Regions from separate parts of the Gorillibacterium sp. sgz306347 genome, predicted to be linked through region 2. Evidence: riboswitches for the same ligand, from Rfam matches in the RefSeq annotation. Region 2 holds a riboswitch; each other region holds the start of a gene.
The links. A riboswitch is a leader RNA that binds a small molecule or an ion and turns the genes downstream of it on or off. The one in region 2 is predicted to bind cyclic di-AMP.

Region 1 (4,067 bases), on a different contig from region 2:
CATGTTCCGCTCCTGGAGAGTGGACGTCAAAAAGCTTCTTGCCGCCAAAGACAACACGGTGCGCATCGTGTTCCGTTCCCCGGTGCAGGTCGACCTGCCGAAGCTGGAGCAGCTCGGCTACGCCCTGCCCGCCCCGAACGACCAATCCGAGCTGGGCGGACTCGGGGACAAGAAGATCAGCGTATTTGCGCGCAAAGCGCCGTATCATTACGGCTGGGATTGGGGCCCGCGTTTCGTCACGAGCGGCATCTGGCGGGAAGCGCGGCTGGAAGGCTGGACGGGGACGCGTTTTGCGGATTTGTTTATCCGTCAGGACGAAGTAACGGCTGCAAAAGCGCGGCTCACGGCGGTAGCGGAGATCGAAGCTGAAGAAGCCGGAGAGGCGGTGCTTCGGGCAGGCACGGAAGGAGCCTGGAAAGAAAGCGCTGTCTTGCTGGCGGCGGGGCTGAACCGCATCGAGCTTCCGCTCGAAGTGGAAAACCCCCGGCTGTGGTGGTCGAACGGGCTGGGCGAGCCGGTGCTTTACACGTTCACGGCGGAGCTTTCCCGGGCAGGCGCCCCCACGGCCGCGGCAAAAGTACGCACGGGCCTTCGCTCGGTCCGCTTGTCCATTCGCAAGGACGAGCAAGGCGCCTCGTTCGCGTTTGAGCTGAACGGAAAGCTTGTTTTTATCAAGGGCGCGAACCATATCCCCAAGGACAGCTTTGCGCCGGAAGTCGGGCGGGACCGCTACCTGCGGGAAATTTTGACGGCCAAGGAATCGAATATGAACATGCTGCGCATTTGGGGCGGGGGCATTTACGAGGAAAAAGCGTTCTACGAGCTGTGCGACGAGCACGGTCTGCTGGTTTGGCAGGATTTCATGTTCGCCTGCAGCATGTATCCGGGCGACGAGGCGTTTCTTGCCAGCGTCCGTGCGGAAGCGGAGGAAAATGTCCGGCGTCTGCGCAACCACCCGTCGATCGCCCTCTGGTGCGGCAACAACGAGATCGACTCGGCTTGGGCGAACTTCAACGAAAATGCCGGCTGGGGCTGGAAAAAGAACTTCGATGCAGCGCAGCGCGAACGTTTATGGGCGGACTACGAGGCGCTGTTCCACGACCTGCTTCCAAACGCCGTGAAGGAGCATGCGTCCGGGACGGATTACTGGCCGTCCTCGCCGCTTGTCGAGCTGACCGGGGACGCCCGCCAGCACACCACGGGGCGTACGACCAGCGGCGACGTCCATTATTGGGGCGTCTGGCACAATTCCGAGCCGTTCGAGAATTATGAAGTGAGGATCGGGCGGTTCATGAGCGAATACGGCTTCCAGTCCTTCCCGGAGTACAAAACGGTTCTGACTTACGCCGAGGAAAAGGACATGGAGCTGGAATCCGACGTCATGCTGGCCCACCAGAAGAACGGCTCGGGCAACCGGCTGATCAAGGAGTACATGGACAAGTACCTGAAGGAGCCGAAGGATTTCCCGTCCTTCCTGTACATGAGCCAGGTGCTTCAGGCGGAAGCGATCCGCGAAGCCATCGAGGCGCACCGCCGCGCCAAGCCGTACTGCATGGGCACCCTGTACTGGCAGATAAACGACTGCTGGCCGGTCGCGTCCTGGGCAAGCATCGATTACTACGGCCGCTGGAAGGCGCTGCAATACGCGGCGAAGCGCGGCTTCCGCGACGTGCTGATTTCCGTCCGGCCGTCCGAAGACGGAGCCCTTCACGTGCACGTCGTTTCCGACCGGACCGAGCCGTTCAGCGGCACGCTTCGCCTCCGCGCGCTGGATTTCGGCGGCAAGCTGATCAGCGAACGCGCCGAAGATATTCGGGTGGATGCCGATGCTTCCGTGCTGGCGCTTTCCGTCCGGGCGGACGAGCTGCTGCAGGGCCGCGACGCCGCCGAGGCGGTTCTGGCGGCGGAGCTGCTGGAGGCGGACGGGAGCATCGCGGCCTCGGCCGAAGCCTTCTTTGCGGATGCCAAAACCCGTCGGCTTGCGGAGCCTTCCATCCGGCTTCGGGATGCGGAAAACGGCGCCGGCTCGAAATGGGTGCTGGAAGCGGACGCTCTGGCCGAGCAGGTGTGGCTGTCCGCAGAAGCCGAGGGTATTTTCAGCGACAATTTCTTTACGCTGATTCCGGGCCGTCCGGTGACCGTGGAGTTTTTTGCCCTCGATCCGTCCGGCGGCCGGTATGTAGCCGCAAACCCGGGCCGTATTGAGGTTCGTTCCATGCGCGATTTTGTTTGAGTTCGTCCGGCGCAGCCGAGCGAAAGATACGGCAATTGTTTGACAAGTATTGCACAGGAACCCAAGTTCCGGTACCATGATGGCATGCGCTTAATTTCCGGCTTCGGCCGGAAAGCGGGGGAACCGTGTTTGTGGGGCGAATCGTCGTCAGATGTAGGGAACCATCCTTCCCGAGCCCGTCAGCTAACCTCGTCGGCAGAAGATGGGTCCGATCTTTTTTGCTTGTTCCAAAAGACCCTTCGGGGTCTTTTTCTGTTTTCATCCATCGGGTTCCTTTCCATTCTGCCACCAAGCGCATCCACTTTCCCTCTGGAGGAGGATCGCCATGAGCAAGCTGCAATTTATCACCGACATTGACAAGCTGGACCGCATTCCGGCGGAGGAACGCGAGAAGCTGAAGCGGGTCGCCGGGGAATTCGCTTTTCGGGCAAACGATTACTACCTGGGGCTGATCGACTGGTCGGACCCGGCGGACCCGCTTCGCCGGCTTGTTGTCCCGAACGAATGGGAGCTGGACGAATACGGCTGCCTGGATGCAAGCAACGAAGAGGCGAATTATGTGGTGCCGGGCTGTCAGCACAAGTACCGGACCACGGCGCTGCTGCTCGTTTCGGAGGCGTGCGGGGCGTACTGCCGCTATTGTTTCCGCAAACGGCTTTTTCGAGGCGGGGCGCGGGAGGCCGCCGTCAATCCGGAAGCAGGGCTGGCCTATATCGCCGCCCATTCGGAAATCAACAACGTTTTGCTGACCGGAGGCGACAGCCTGATGCTTTCGACGCAGCGGCTGATCTCCCTGATGGAAAGGCTGGAGGAAATTCCGCACGTCCGGATCATTCGGCTCGGCTCCAAAATGCCCGCCTTTCAGCCAATGCGCATTTACGAGGATGAGGCGCTGCTGGAGGCCATCCGGAAGCATTCGTCGGGGGGACAGCAAATTTACGTTATGGCCCATTTTGATCATCCCCGCGAGCTGACGGAGGAGGCGCTGCGCGCGGTGAAAGCCCTCCAGTCGGCGGGGGCGCATGTGGTCAATCAGACGCCGGTGCTGAAGGGAATCAACGACGACCCCGGCGTGCTCGCCGAGCTGCTGGACCGGTTGTCCTGGGCCGGGATCGCGCCCTACTATTTCTTCGTGAACCGGCCGGTGGCCGGGAACGAGGCGTTTGTTTTGCCGCTCGACCGTGTTTACCGGATCGTGGAGCAGGCCAAAGCCCGCACCTCGGGACTCGGCAAGCGGGTCCGGCTGACCATGAGCCATGCATCCGGTAAAATCGAGATTCTGGCGGTGGAGCACGGAAAGGCCTATTTGAAGTATCACCAGTCCAAAGAAGGGCATTACGGCAAGCTGATGATTCTGGACTGCCCGGAGGAGGCGGCATGGTTTGACGACCTGCCGGGCAGCGAGCTGCATTGGGCGGGCCGGAGGGGCGACCTTACGGAGCCGGCGGTCCGGTAAGGGGCCGGCGGCCGGGGGAGGCGGCCGGAGGGCGGTTAGTAAGTGTGGGATGTCTGGCGCGACGTATGTAAGTGGCGTGCCGGGAGGCGCGTAGAATGAGACGTACGAGCAGGGCGCCCGGCCCGTGTTATCTACGTGACGAGCCGGGGGAGGTGGCGAGTTGAGTGACGCATGTGAAGGCCAACCGCCCCCGATCATCTACGTGACGAGCCGGGAGAGGCCGTGAAGAGAAAAGGGCGGAGACGGTGCCGAAAAATACCGGCGTGCGGCCACCCGTGCGGCGCGGGCTTGGGACGGCCCCGGTAAAGGAGCCCCGGCGCAGCGAGGCGGGCGAAGAGTGGCACATGGACAGGCCGCCCGGCCCGGGTCATCTACGTG
Region 2 (4,067 bases):
ACCAAATCTTATCATTTTCTTAGGGCTATTTTGCCCATAAATTCTCCGATTGAAACCCGATAAAGTCATCGGTAAATCATCATTCAGAAGTCGCCTGGACGCGCGGCAACATCGACAGCATTTCGCACCTGTTCGGCTACACCATCAACATCTCCAAGGCGAAGCCGACTAACAGTGAGTTCATCGCAATGGTGGCGGATAAGCTGAGGATTGAGCATAAGGTTTCGTAAACTTCGTAGGTATCACGTTTTTTGACGGTGAATGAGCGCTGACATAGCGCCTGTTCGGATGAATTTTACGCAACGATCGTTCCGGTAAACTTGAAGCAGAAGTGCGGGCACGTGGGGTATCTCATCGCTGCCCCGATTAATAACACGAAATGTAAATAGCGCCACCCTAACGGATTCGTTCGTCGGGGGGGCGCTATTCTTTGCAAGGGGTTTATAAAAAATGTGGTTAATGCTCAATTATTTTAGAATTGGTCGTAGTAATCCCCGACCCACTTATATATGTAGAGTTAAGGTGCTTCTCTATCCCTTTCGCCGTCGTGAAATCGTGTTTTGGCGGTGAAGATTTTGGTGACGGCTTAGGTGTGGGTTTGGCAGTTGTGGTACCTTTGGCGTATGTATAGTCTGCGATTGGAGTGAATACTAGCGGGAAGACTAATAGCGTCGTTAGAGCGGCCGCTACGACTTTCATACTAAATTTCATCGTTAAGTAACATAAAAGTGGAAAACGATCTATACATTTCCGGACGCTATTAGCTCAAGGAGGGCAGATACGGCCTAATCCACATTTAAGCTCGCAGGGTGATTACATTCTTTTTCGTACGTCAGTTGTGGCATAGAAACACTCCTAAATTCCTTAAAAAGTTCAGAATCTTGGAATAAAATACAATGCGTTTCATAATAGAAACCCGTACAATGTACAAAGAAATGAAAAAAATGGTAGGCCACTTTTTAGAGAGAAAGAGGGACTTATTTGAAAAAAGCGTTGATTATGTTACTCGGTGCAGCGTTGCTTGCAGGAGGAGCAGGATGCTCCAAAGAGAAGAAGGCGGATTTTCGGGACTTGGCTTGGGGAAGTACAGTCGATCAAGTGGTGGAGGCAGAGGCGGAGAAAGGAAATAAGATCCCCGTACGTGAAGAAGAAGGGGAAGATTTATTGCTGACCTATGAAAATATCATGGTGTCCGGCTTGCCGGCCGATGTTGTTTTTACTTTCAGGAGAACACTGGAAAAAGAGGAATATAAATACCAGTTTGCTGCGGAAGACCAAGCTTTTATAAAGCTGGAAGCAGAATTTATGGCTGAAACGAATGAAGAAAGAAAAAAGGAATTGGAAGAGAAGGTAAACGAATCGTACAAAAAATTAGAAGAGAAATTTGAAGCTCTTCCTGCAAGTCTTGCTTTCACGGACTTTCTGCTGGTGGAGGGAGAATACCACTTTAAAGATTCGGACAAGGACGTTTCAGAGAAGATAAAAGCAGACCTTGTGGAAGCGTATGGGGCAAACCCTTATGAAGGTGACCATTCTTTCTCATGGTTTACCGACTCTTCTTTAATCTATTTTTCCGATGGTGATTATGTCGATTATAGCGGTCATTACAAGGAATTAAAACCTTTCGGCAAAAAAAGCAGCGAAATTAATGATCTCTAATTCATGGGTGTAATCTTACGATAAGGGTGTTGTGATTGAAAAACTATAAGGCCATTCTATCCGTCTTTTTCATTTTTGTTTTGCTCGCCTCCGCCTGTTCTTCTTTCGATCCGGAAAAGGTCCGGAAAGAAGCAAACGAGGCATTGACGCAAAAAAATTATCCTTTGTTCCAGGAAAAAGTGACGGAACTGAAGGAGAAGGATTCAGAAGAATTTAATCTCTACCTGGAGGGGCTAAAGAAGAACCCGCTGTTCCTCGTCGACAGTTATCCAACCATAGATGAATGGGATGCCGGCATCCAAACCTTAAACGAGTTGACGCAAGCGGCACCGGATGTTGCGCCTTTGACCTCGCCGGTGATCGGAGCCCTTTCGGATTTTAAAGCCTACCGGGAGGTTATAGCTACGGCAAAAGGGAGTATTATCCAAAACTTTACCGCTGACATCGAGAATGTGTTAACCATGGCCCAGCCCATTATCCTGATGAATAGCATGGAAAAAGTCGAAGAAGCAAAAAACTACCCTGAAAAATTAAGCTCTCAAGTCAACTCCACCATCATACGCCTGGAAGGGGTTAGGCCCTCGGAGAAAAATGAGAAACAGCACAGCTCGCTCTTGGAGGCCTTAAAAACTTTCAAAGATAAGCTGGATAACAAAACCCGTTTCTTGGCCAATAACAAAATATCAATTGTCAGCAATATCGAATATTCGCTGGAGGGCAGTTCGTTAGGTATAGTCGAACTCAATAATTTGATGGCGGAGGATCTTCGGCTCAATGATGAACTGCAAGCTGCGGCAAAAGACTTGAGGCAACGGGCCATTGAAATGAAGTAATGCTCTTACCCCAACCGAAATCCCGCGAACTGGCTCGCCGCCAAATAAAGCACATATAACAGCGCCAAATACAGAACCGCCGTGACCGCCGCTTTGCGGCGGTCTTTGCGTTTCTTTTTTTCCTTTTCCTCGTCCTCGCGCTCCTTCTCCACATCCATGCGGGCGTTGTGGCGCACGATTTCCCGTTCGTACAGCGGACTGTTCTTGTCCATCGGACATCCCTCCCCTATAACATATGCGGCGGGAAGGGCATTCATCCCGGGATTCACGGAGTCTCGAACCACGCCTTTAAGCCGGCAATCACCAAAGCAGGAACAGGCAGCAGCGGTGGGTCGTACCAGATTATTTCCAGTAATCCTATGTATTCGATTGATATACGATGTGCTATACTGATATTGCAACCGGATGAGACGACCGGTTGCCTTCATAACCATTTTTTCTCCTTAATTTGGCCGTTGGCGCTTTGATCGCCAGCGGTTTTTTTTATACCCTGCACTTCCTGTTGTTAAAAAAATGGTACAGCGAAAACCCTTGCGCTATAGGAGGTTGCTCCTATTATGCAAAATCATCCACCAATTTACTATTGATTATGTGTTTTTCGCATGATACCTTAGACAAGGATTAAATTTTGCCGAATCTGGTCGTTCCAACCGGTACGGGGGACCTAATTTGGGGTGAACGTTCGCCGGACGTCAAAGCGAACCAGGGAAAACCTCTTCCCGAACCCGTCAACTAACCCCGAAGGCTATAGGAGGAAGTTTGCCCTTTGAACCGTTTTTGCAAAGCAGCCCTCATGTCTTCTGTCGTTTTTGCCTCCGGTCTTCTTTGGGCTTCGCATTCCGAAGCCGCAGCTAACGTGAAAGTACAGGTAAATGACACGCTGGTGCGTTTTCCGGACGCACAGCCGTACGTGGACAAAAGCAGCCGGGTCCAGGTGCCGGTTACGGTAGTCTCGCAAAAAATGGGCTACAGCATCAGCTCGGTGCCCAAGGGAAAGCAAGTGCAAATTACGATTGCCAACAAAGACCGGAAAATCGTTCTGAAAACCGGCGAAAATAAAGCCGTCGTCAACGGCAAAACCGTCAAGCTCGATACCAATGCGCAAGTCTCCAAGGGAAGAACCTACGTCCCGGTCCGTTTTATATCGGAATCGTTTGACAGCTCCGTCAAATGGGACAGTAAAAACGATCTCGCCATCGTCAACACGGACGGGAAAGACCACAAGCCGGCCTATATCAAGCCGGACGATACCGAAACGGTTATAACGAACGCAAAAAAATACATGGGCACGCCCTATCGTTACGGCGGCACCACGCCTAATGGATTTGACTGCTCCGGGTTTGTTCAGTACATCTTTAACCAGCAGAAGGTCAAGCTTCCCCGTACCGCCAACAGCATGCTGTCGGCAAGCGGAAGCAAAGTGTTTCAACCGCAGGCCGGAGACCTGGTTTTCTTCTCCAACAGCGGGAAAGCGCCGGCTACGCATGTCGGGATTTCGCTGGGCAACGGGAAGTTTATTTCCTCAACCACTTCGGATGGGGTACGGGTGGATTCGCTGACCACCGGCTACTGGGG
Region 3 (4,067 bases), on a different contig from region 2:
CCGGCAAGCTCCAGCTTCAGAACATCGCCGTGCACAACGGACACGTTGCCGTAAGGGGCCAGCGTCTCGCCCAGCACCGGCAGCAGCCGCTGGTCGATTTCCACCGCCAGGACTTGTCCGGCCGTTCGGGCCAGCTGCTCGGTCAACGCGCCGATGCCCGGGCCGATTTCCAGTACGCCTTTGGTTTTGTCGAGCCCCGCCGCGCCCACGATTTTGTTCAAAATGTTGGTATCCACCAAAAAGTTCTGCCCCAGGCTTTTTTTCATCGCAATTCCGTATTTGCGCACGATTTCGCGCGTTCTCCCCGGCGTGGCGATATCGGGCAGACGCGTCTCCCGTTCGTTCATGGCTGTCCCTCTTTTCCGTTCTCGGTTTCCAGCATCCGGACCGCTTCGGCAAATTCCGCAAAGCCGATCCGGAACATGCGGCAGCGGTTGTAAAACTGCTTTCCGTTCGCGTAGCCGATGCCCAACCGGTTGCCGACGGCAAGCCTCCGGGCCGCGGCTTGGGGATGCACGATCAGGCCGGCGTCCATCAGATCGTCCCAGGTAATTTCCGATTCGCCTGCGCCCCAGTCGCTTTTGACGTTGGCCAGCGCCTGACGGATTGCTTCCGGGGAGGCGTTCTCCACGCCGATGTCCCCTTTGCGCGTCGCTTCCTCCTGGGTCAGAAACGCGTGCTTGCAGCCCGGCACCCTGGCGCCGATCAGCTTGCGCAGGCGCTCGCCGGCATGGTCCGGGTCGGTGAAGACGATGACGCCGCGTGCGGCCTGGGCCCGCTCGATCATCCGGTATACGGTCTCGTTGATGGCCGAGCCGCCCGTTTCAATCGTCTCCGCGTCCACGGCGCGCTTGATGGCTACCGTGTCGTCCTTCCCCTCTACTACAATGATTTCCTTAATCAAGCCCAATCCCTCCACGTAACGGGAAAAAGTTGCGAAAAGCCGCGAAAAGGAGAGGCGAATGCCTCTCCTTTGGTTAAAAATACTATATCAGATGAATGGGATTCCGCGCAACCGCGCTTATTCGGCGGTCGGCTTCTTCGGCCCGATGACATATACCGTGTAGCCTCGCTTGAGCCCGAACTGCTGGGCGTACGCTTCGCTGTCGTAATAAACGTCGATTTTGTTGCCCTTGACCGCGCTGCCGGTATCCTCGGCGCGGCGGTAGCCGATTCCTTCGATATACACCCACCAGCCGAGCGGAATGACGCCCGGATCGACCGCAATGGTGCGGCCCTCGGTCACTTTGGTGCCGGTACGGGTGATGCCGAAGCCGCTGTCTCCCGGGCTTTTGCCGGTAGACGGAGCGTGGGCGGAATAAGCCGTCAAGGTAACGTTGCTGATAAGCTTCTTATAGCTGACGGGCACACCGTCCTTCACGACAGTCTGCGTCTTTGCTTTCGATGCCGTTTGTGCCGCAGGTTTCTTCGTTTCGGGCTTGGCGGCCAGCGTAACCACCGGTTTTTTGGTCCCGACTGCGACGATCTTGTTCACGCTCTTGGCGGCGACCGCTTCGGAAATCGTACTCTCCTTGACCAGCTTGCCGTCTTCAAAAACGCGCTCCTTGGTAATGACCTTGCTTCCGGCTTTCCCCTCCTGGAGGGTCTGCTGCTTGCCTTTCAGCAGTTTGTCGTCATTCTGGGTGGTCACCTTAAAGGCAATCGGAACGACCTGCTTGGTCTGCTCCTTCGTAACCCGGACGATCTGGATTGCTGCGTGGTCGGTTAGTGTTTCGTTCAATGCGAGGGATAATTTGTCGTCCGTATTGACGGTGATGCGCGCCTCCCGGAGCGCCGCGTCCACCGTTTTTTCAACCGTGTGGAACAAACGGGTCTTTCCGTCTGCCGTTACCGTAAAGCTCCGTGCCCGGGTCAGCTCGATCCGGTCGCCGTGCTTCAATTTGGCGTCGAGCGGCTGGGACAGCTTGTCATAGCTGCCTACCGTTACGCCTTGATCCTCCAACACATGCTGCACAGTTAGTCCGTGCGTTTTGACTTCCATCTCCTGGCCGTCTACAACAAGCGCAATCGTTTTGTTGTAGGTGCCGTTCAGCAACATGAAAAACATAATGGTCACCGTTAAAGTGAACAACGCGAGAAATGTATACCTGCGCAGGTTTTCATGCTTCCAACGCAATGCGAAGGACATGCTGGATGATCGTTTTACATGGGGATTCAAATTCGTGTCTCCCACTTCTTCGGTCCTCCTTGAGAGCCTCGCCATCGACTGTTATGCATGATTCCATCTGACGTGACTAGGGATTTTGGTGTTCGCTCATCACTGGCGCCAATTTCCGTTTTCAGCCTGCCGGTCTCACGGCCCGTGTGTAACGCCTTCACCTCGCTTTCTCGAAAACTTATCCATTTGAGTCTCTTAGGACCTCGGAACACAAAAAAGCCCTAAGAAGAGGAACTTCTCGGAGCAAAAAAACACCCGCCCGATCAATACCTCTCTCTTCACGCTTACGAGGTTAGCTGACGGATTCGGGCGCGAGAGTCGCCCTACGGAGAGCTAAAATCCTCCCCGATTCACCCCTAAACCTGCAGGCTGCCGGTTGCTTACCCCGGCCGTCCGCTTGCGGTTCCCCCGTTTCCCAAATGGAACTCAGCGATAATTTGGAAAATTGGCATGGTAATATTAAGTTATCCTGAATGTATATTACGCCCTGCGTCTGCACATGTAAAGGGCGGCCGTCCCGGAATAAACAGCAAAAAAAAGGCATACTCAGCCAAAATCCGCAAATGGCCGAATAAACCTTGCCTGTTTCTCCTTATATCGGGCTCTAGCCCACCATTTTCTCACGATTTCAGAGTTTCTTTGCTTCCAAGCCCTACAAGTTTATAATAAAATGGAACAAATCCTTCACTTATACAACGCACGAACAGCCCCAAAAGTTGCACCGGTTTGGAAAGATTTTTACGATTTTTTGAAGACCGGTCCAGCCTCCTTGCAACCGCTTTTAGGCGGGAAGGATTGCTTTCTATTCGGACGGGCTTCCCCGGCACGGAAGCGCCGCTTTGCGGCGGTGCCGGACGCCTGTCTTTTCGGCGGTGAACCATGGAAACGATTTTGGAAGTGGAAGGCCTCTTTGGCGGTTACCTCTACAACAAACCGGTAATCCGCGACCTGACCTTTACGGTCGGCAAAGGGGAGATGGTCGGCCTGATCGGGCTGAACGGCGCAGGCAAAAGCACGGCCATCAAGCACATTCTCGGGCTGATGGAGCCCCAGCGCGGCGCGGTGCGCGTTCGCGGCGCCGGGCTGCGCGACAACCCCGAAGCCTACCGGTCGTCGTTTGCGTTCGTCCCGGAAAGCCCGGAGCTGTACGACGAGCTGACCATCCGGGAGCACCTGGAATTGACGGCCCGCGTCTACGGCCTCGACCGGACGGCTTTTGAAACACGGACTTCGGAGCTGATGAAGCGGTTCCGCATGGAGGAAAAAGCGGACAGCTTTCCGATGCATCTTTCCAAGGGCATGCGGCAAAAGGTGATGCTGATGAACGCTTTTCTGATCGAAGCGCCGCTTTACATCATCGACGAGCCATTCCTCGGGCTCGACCCGCTTGGCATCCGCTCCCTGCTGGAGCTGATGGATTCGTTCAAGAAGAAGGGGGCGAGCTTCCTTATCAGCTCGCACATTCTCTCCACCTTGGAGCGGTACTGCGACCGCTACGTCGTGCTGCAGCGCGGCGAAATCGCCGCCAAGGGCACGCTGGCCGACGTCCGCGCGGCGTCCGGCGCTCCGGCGGAAGCGGACCTCGACGACGTGTTCTTCCGGCTGGTCGGCGAAGGAGGCGGCGTGTTATGACAAGCGGCAACGGCCCGGGGCCCGGGCAAACGCCGCAGGGCCGGCCGGCGGGGGCCGGCGGCGGCGCGGGCGGGCAGCCGCCGGGAGGACAGGGCCGCACGTCCGGCGGCGCGGCGGGGGCCGACGGCGGGTTGAACGGCGCAGGCCTCTGGAGCGGGCGGCGGGCCCGCGCCCTGCGCGAGACGCTGCCGTACTGGATGGACGTCCTGCGGAGCGGCGCGGGCATGTTGCTCGCGCTGGCGCTCCTGACGGCCAT
Region 4 (4,067 bases), on a different contig from region 2:
ACCTCGCCCGACTTGCGGTGGATCGCTACAATGCTGATGCCGAAGCGAGCCCGGGCGTTCAGCTCAAGAAGCGTTTGGCCGGCAATTTTCGTCGTGACGTTCAGCTCGGCGATGGAGTAATCCTTGGATAATTCAATGTAGTCCAGCAGATTGGGCGTGCCCAGCTGGTGGGCGACGCGGATGCCCATGTCCCGTTCGGGGAACACGACCCGGTCCACGCCGATCTTGTTCAGCACCTTCCCGTGCAGGTTGGTCCGGGCTTTGGCCACGACCTTTTTCAGGCCCATGTCCTTCAGCAATATGGTGGTCATGATGCTCGCCTGGATGTCGTCGCCGATGGCCACGACGGCGCAGTCGAAGTTGCGCAGCCCGAGCGAACGAAGCGTCTCCTCGTCGATGGAATCGGCCACGACGGCATGCGTCAGGTAAGGCTCCATTTCCGCTACCCGCTCCTCGTCACGGTCCACTCCCAGCACCTCGTACCCCATTTGATAAAGCTCGCGGGCCAGGCTGGCGCCGAAGCGCCCCAGGCCGATAACGGCGAATTGATGATGTTTCAATGCGGTCTCCTCCTTGTCCGGTTTAACCGATGGTGATCTTGCCTTCCGGATAACGGTACAATTCCTTCTCGGGCTTCGGCTGCAGCGCATAGGCCAGGGTCAGCGGACCGAGGCGGCCGATAAACATCATCAGGATGATCATGATGCGCCCGACCAGGGACAGCTCCGGCGTCAGCCCCATCGAGAGGCCGACAGTACCGAACGCCGATGTCACTTCAAATAAAATCCGCAAGAACTGCACGTCCTCCGTCGTGGAAAGGACCATGGAAACAAACACCACGAGGAACAGCGCGAAAAAAGTCATCGTGATCGCCTTGTAGATCCGGTCCTTGGCCAGCCGGTTGCGGAAAAAGACAATGTCTTCTTTGCCCCGCAGCATCGCAAGCATAGCGCCGATCAGAATGGCGAAGGTCGTCGTTTTGATCCCGCCTCCGGTCGAGCCGGGCGAAGCCCCGATAAACATCAGGATGATGGTAAAAAATTGCGAAGCCTGGCGCATGCCGAGCACGTCGATGGTGTTCGCGCCCGCGGTCCGCGGCGTTACCGACGCGAAGAAAGAGGACCATGCCTTGCCGGAAAAGGAGAGCGGCTTCAGCGTGTTCGGATTTGTGTATTCAAACAGGAAGAAAACAATGGCGCCCAGCAAAATAAGCGCCGCCGTGCTCGACAGCACCACTTTGGTATGGAGGGAGAACTTCTTGCGGTTGCGGTACTCGTGCAGCTCGGCAATGACGATGAAGCCGATGCCCCCCGTTACGATCAGCCCCATAACCACGAGATTGACAAGCGGGTCATTGACGTAGGAGGTCAGGCTGCTGAACGGACCAGTCAGCGGCCCCATGAGATCAAAACCGGCGTTGTTGAACATGGAAACGCCATGGAACAGCCCGAAGAACAAGGCATCCCCAAGGCTCATGTCAAAAGAAAAGCGGATGGCAAGCAGAGTCGCTCCGGCCCCTTCAATCACCAGCGCGTAAAGTAGCACCTTGCGGATCAGCCGGACAATGCCTTCCATGCTGTTCTGGTTCAGCGCCTCCTGCAAAATCAGCCTCTCCCGCAGCGAGATCCGCCGGCGGAATACGAGCATGATCAAGGTCGCCATCGTCATGAAGCCGAGCCCGCCCACCTGGATCAAAGTCAAGATCACCGTTTTGCCAAACACGCTCCAGTGAAGTCCCGTGTCTACCACGACGAGCCCCGTCACACAGGTGGCGGACGTAGCCGTAAACAAGGCGTCGATAAAAGCAGTCGGCTCTCCGCTGGCCGACGAAACCGGAAGGGTCAGCAAAAACGCGCCGACGACAATGATCAGCGCAAACCCGAGCACCAGAATCTGCGGAGGCTTTAACCGGATAAACAGCTTTTGCAGCAAGGTCCGTTCTCTCCCTCGCCGGGTCCCGCCCGGCTTTTCTATGGTATTAACCCTTTTTCGGAATATCGACCGCGGCGCAAAAAAAAGACATTGGGAAACCAATGCCGGTTGTTTCCTTGCACAAGACGCCTACGAGGTTAGCTGTCGGATTCGGGCAGGCAGGTTACCCTATTCGCCGGACGGCGAAATTCACCCCTGTTGCTTCTGGTTCCCCCGTTTTCACATGCTTCGAAATTCGGCCGATTTTCAATTGATTTGATTATAGCTTGCCCGCCGTACCCGCACAAAGGCAATTTGGGCTGATTTTCGCCGCTAACGCACCATAAACCGAAGGATTCCATCCTCTTTCGGGGGTGGAGACGGCTTTAAGAGAGTTTGGCGTCTGCTTATTCGGATAACCGGCCGAAAATCGGGCCTTCCGCTTATTCCCGGCAGTCATTAGACTCCGCTCGCGGCATAAGGGTATAATAGGCAGGTAGAAGAAAGCCGGTCGTCAGAGGAGGATGTTGATTGGGACTTTTTAAAGCTAACCGGACTTTAATTTTTCTCGCCGTAGTAGGCATTATACTGTATTTGGTCGCCGGCAACTTGTATGCGGCAAATGGAGAAGACAATCCCGATGCGGTCGCGGCCAAACCCGAGGTCACGCAAGAGGCGGCGCAGAACACCGCAGCCGCGTGGTACCGCAGCAAAACCGGAGCCGCGCCGACCGAAACGAAACGTGCGGTATACGCTTCCGATAAGCCGCTAAGCGTCTACGTCGCCAAGAATGAATTGACGGGGCCGTTTCAAGATTTGAAAAGCAGCCTTCCCTTGGCGGATGAGTTTTGGCGTGTCGATTTGTCTTCCGAAAGCGGCAGCTATTCCGTGCGCATCGACCCGAACACTCCGCGTGTTCTGGGCTGGGAGAAAACAGGCGGCTCGCCGGGCGAATCGGCTGCGGACAGCAGCGCCGACGAGGAAATCCGGGCGCTTGGCTTCGATCCCGAAAGCTTTGTCTATGACGAAGAAGGCCCCAGCCTCACGCAGCGCGGGGAGCTGGTCGTCCACCGGATGGTCAGCAGCGACATCCGGCTTCTGGATGCGCCCCTTGTCATCGAATTCCGGACGCAGGGGGAGGAGCTGGTCAAGGTGATGCCGCAGTTCGAGCTGCCGGCGGATTTTACAACCTGGCTGGCCGATCAGGACAACGGCGCCGGACTGATGTCGGTTCTTTATCTGGTCGTTTCCTTTGTGCTCGGCCTGGTCGCTTTTATCCTCGCCATCGTGAACCGGAAGCAGGTCCGTTTCAGCCGGGGCATCGTATTCTCGCTGATCGTGCTGTCGACCATCTCGCTGTATTCCTATAACAGCCTTCCGTCTCAGCTGGCCTCGGTAGCGCCTTCCGATCTGGCCGGCATCAGCGATACGGTCCTGGTGGTGACGAACATTGTGCTTTACGCCCTGCTCGCCGTCGCCTTGTACCTGACCGCCGTATCCGGCGATCAGCTTTGGCGGGCGCGGGGCTGGAACCCCTGGCCCCGTTTCCGCGAGCCCCAGTTCGGCCGCCATGTTTTTTACAGCATGGGGCGCGGGTATCTGCTCGCCTTGTTTATCCTGGGCGTGCAGCAGGTGCTGTTCCTGTTCGCTTTCACATCGTTCGATACGTTCTCGATCAACGACCCGTCCCAGTCGATGGATAACCTGTATTGGCCGTGGCTGTTTCCGACGCTGGCCTGGTACGCCGGCATCGGCGAAGAGATCACATTCCGCCTTTTCGGCATCGTCATCGTCCGCAAAATGCTGCCCGAGGGCAAAGGCGTCTTCCGCCACCTGTTCCGTTTTCTGGCGGTGGCCATCCCGTCCGTCGTTTGGGCGGCCGGCCACGCGACCTATGCGTTCTATCCAAACTACACCCGTTTGTTCGAGGTGGCGGTGCTCGGCATTATTTTCGGCTACGTCTTCCTCCGGTATGGACTGTTCACGGCGATTTTCGCTCACGTGACGATGGACGTTCTCCTGATGAGCGTGGCCTACATGTACGCCGACCAAACGGCGCCCGGCATTCTGCTCGGGTTGCTGTATATGGCGACGCCCTTCCTGGTTGCCGGAGCTATTCTGCTGCTTCACCGGCTGTTCCGGAAGGACCGTCCGCA

Region 1: it holds a riboswitch for cyclic di-AMP, as region 2 does, so the genes downstream of both, AC6I6H_RS22310 (KamA family radical SAM protein) here and AC6I6H_RS16675 (C40 family peptidase) in region 2, are expected to answer to the same signal.
Region 3: it holds a riboswitch for cyclic di-AMP, as region 2 does, so the genes downstream of both, AC6I6H_RS17725 (resuscitation-promoting factor) here and AC6I6H_RS16675 (C40 family peptidase) in region 2, are expected to answer to the same signal.
Region 4: it holds a riboswitch for cyclic di-AMP, as region 2 does, so the genes downstream of both, AC6I6H_RS02065 (TrkH family potassium uptake protein) here and AC6I6H_RS16675 (C40 family peptidase) in region 2, are expected to answer to the same signal.

The regions. Positions count from the first base shown of each region.
Region 1 covers NZ_JCAPET010000086.1:1,707-5,773, forward strand. Annotated here, with positions in the region: gene AC6I6H_RS22305 (beta-mannosidase) at 1-2,233, shown strand, start outside; cyclic di-AMP (ydaO/yuaA leader) riboswitch at 2,311-2,444, shown strand; gene AC6I6H_RS22310 (KamA family radical SAM protein) at 2,559-3,689, shown strand.
Region 2 covers NZ_JCAPET010000033.1:36,738-40,804, reverse strand. Annotated here, with positions in the region: partial or broken gene AC6I6H_RS16695 (sporulation initiation factor Spo0A C-terminal domain-containing protein) at 78-230, shown strand; gene AC6I6H_RS16690 (hypothetical protein) at 982-1,659, shown strand; gene AC6I6H_RS16685 (hypothetical protein) at 1,695-2,492, shown strand; gene AC6I6H_RS16680 (hypothetical protein) at 2,498-2,704, opposite strand; cyclic di-AMP (ydaO/yuaA leader) riboswitch at 3,112-3,254, shown strand; gene AC6I6H_RS16675 (C40 family peptidase) at 3,259-4,067, shown strand, end outside.
Region 3 covers NZ_JCAPET010000039.1:24,192-28,258, forward strand. Annotated here, with positions in the region: gene rsmA (16S rRNA (adenine(1518)-N(6)/adenine(1519)-N(6))-dimethyltransferase RsmA) at 1-347, opposite strand, end outside; gene rnmV (ribonuclease M5) at 344-904, opposite strand; gene AC6I6H_RS17725 (resuscitation-promoting factor) at 1,022-2,194, opposite strand; cyclic di-AMP (ydaO/yuaA leader) riboswitch at 2,445-2,621, opposite strand; gene AC6I6H_RS17730 (ABC transporter ATP-binding protein) at 3,059-3,811, shown strand; gene AC6I6H_RS17735 (ABC transporter permease) at 3,808-4,067, shown strand, end outside.
Region 4 covers NZ_JCAPET010000002.1:111,203-115,269, forward strand. Annotated here, with positions in the region: gene AC6I6H_RS02060 (potassium channel family protein) at 1-560, opposite strand, end outside; gene AC6I6H_RS02065 (TrkH family potassium uptake protein) at 583-1,932, opposite strand; cyclic di-AMP (ydaO/yuaA leader) riboswitch at 2,043-2,183, opposite strand; gene AC6I6H_RS02070 (CPBP family intramembrane glutamic endopeptidase) at 2,443-4,067, shown strand, end outside; gene uvrC (excinuclease ABC subunit UvrC) at 4,025-4,067, opposite strand, start outside.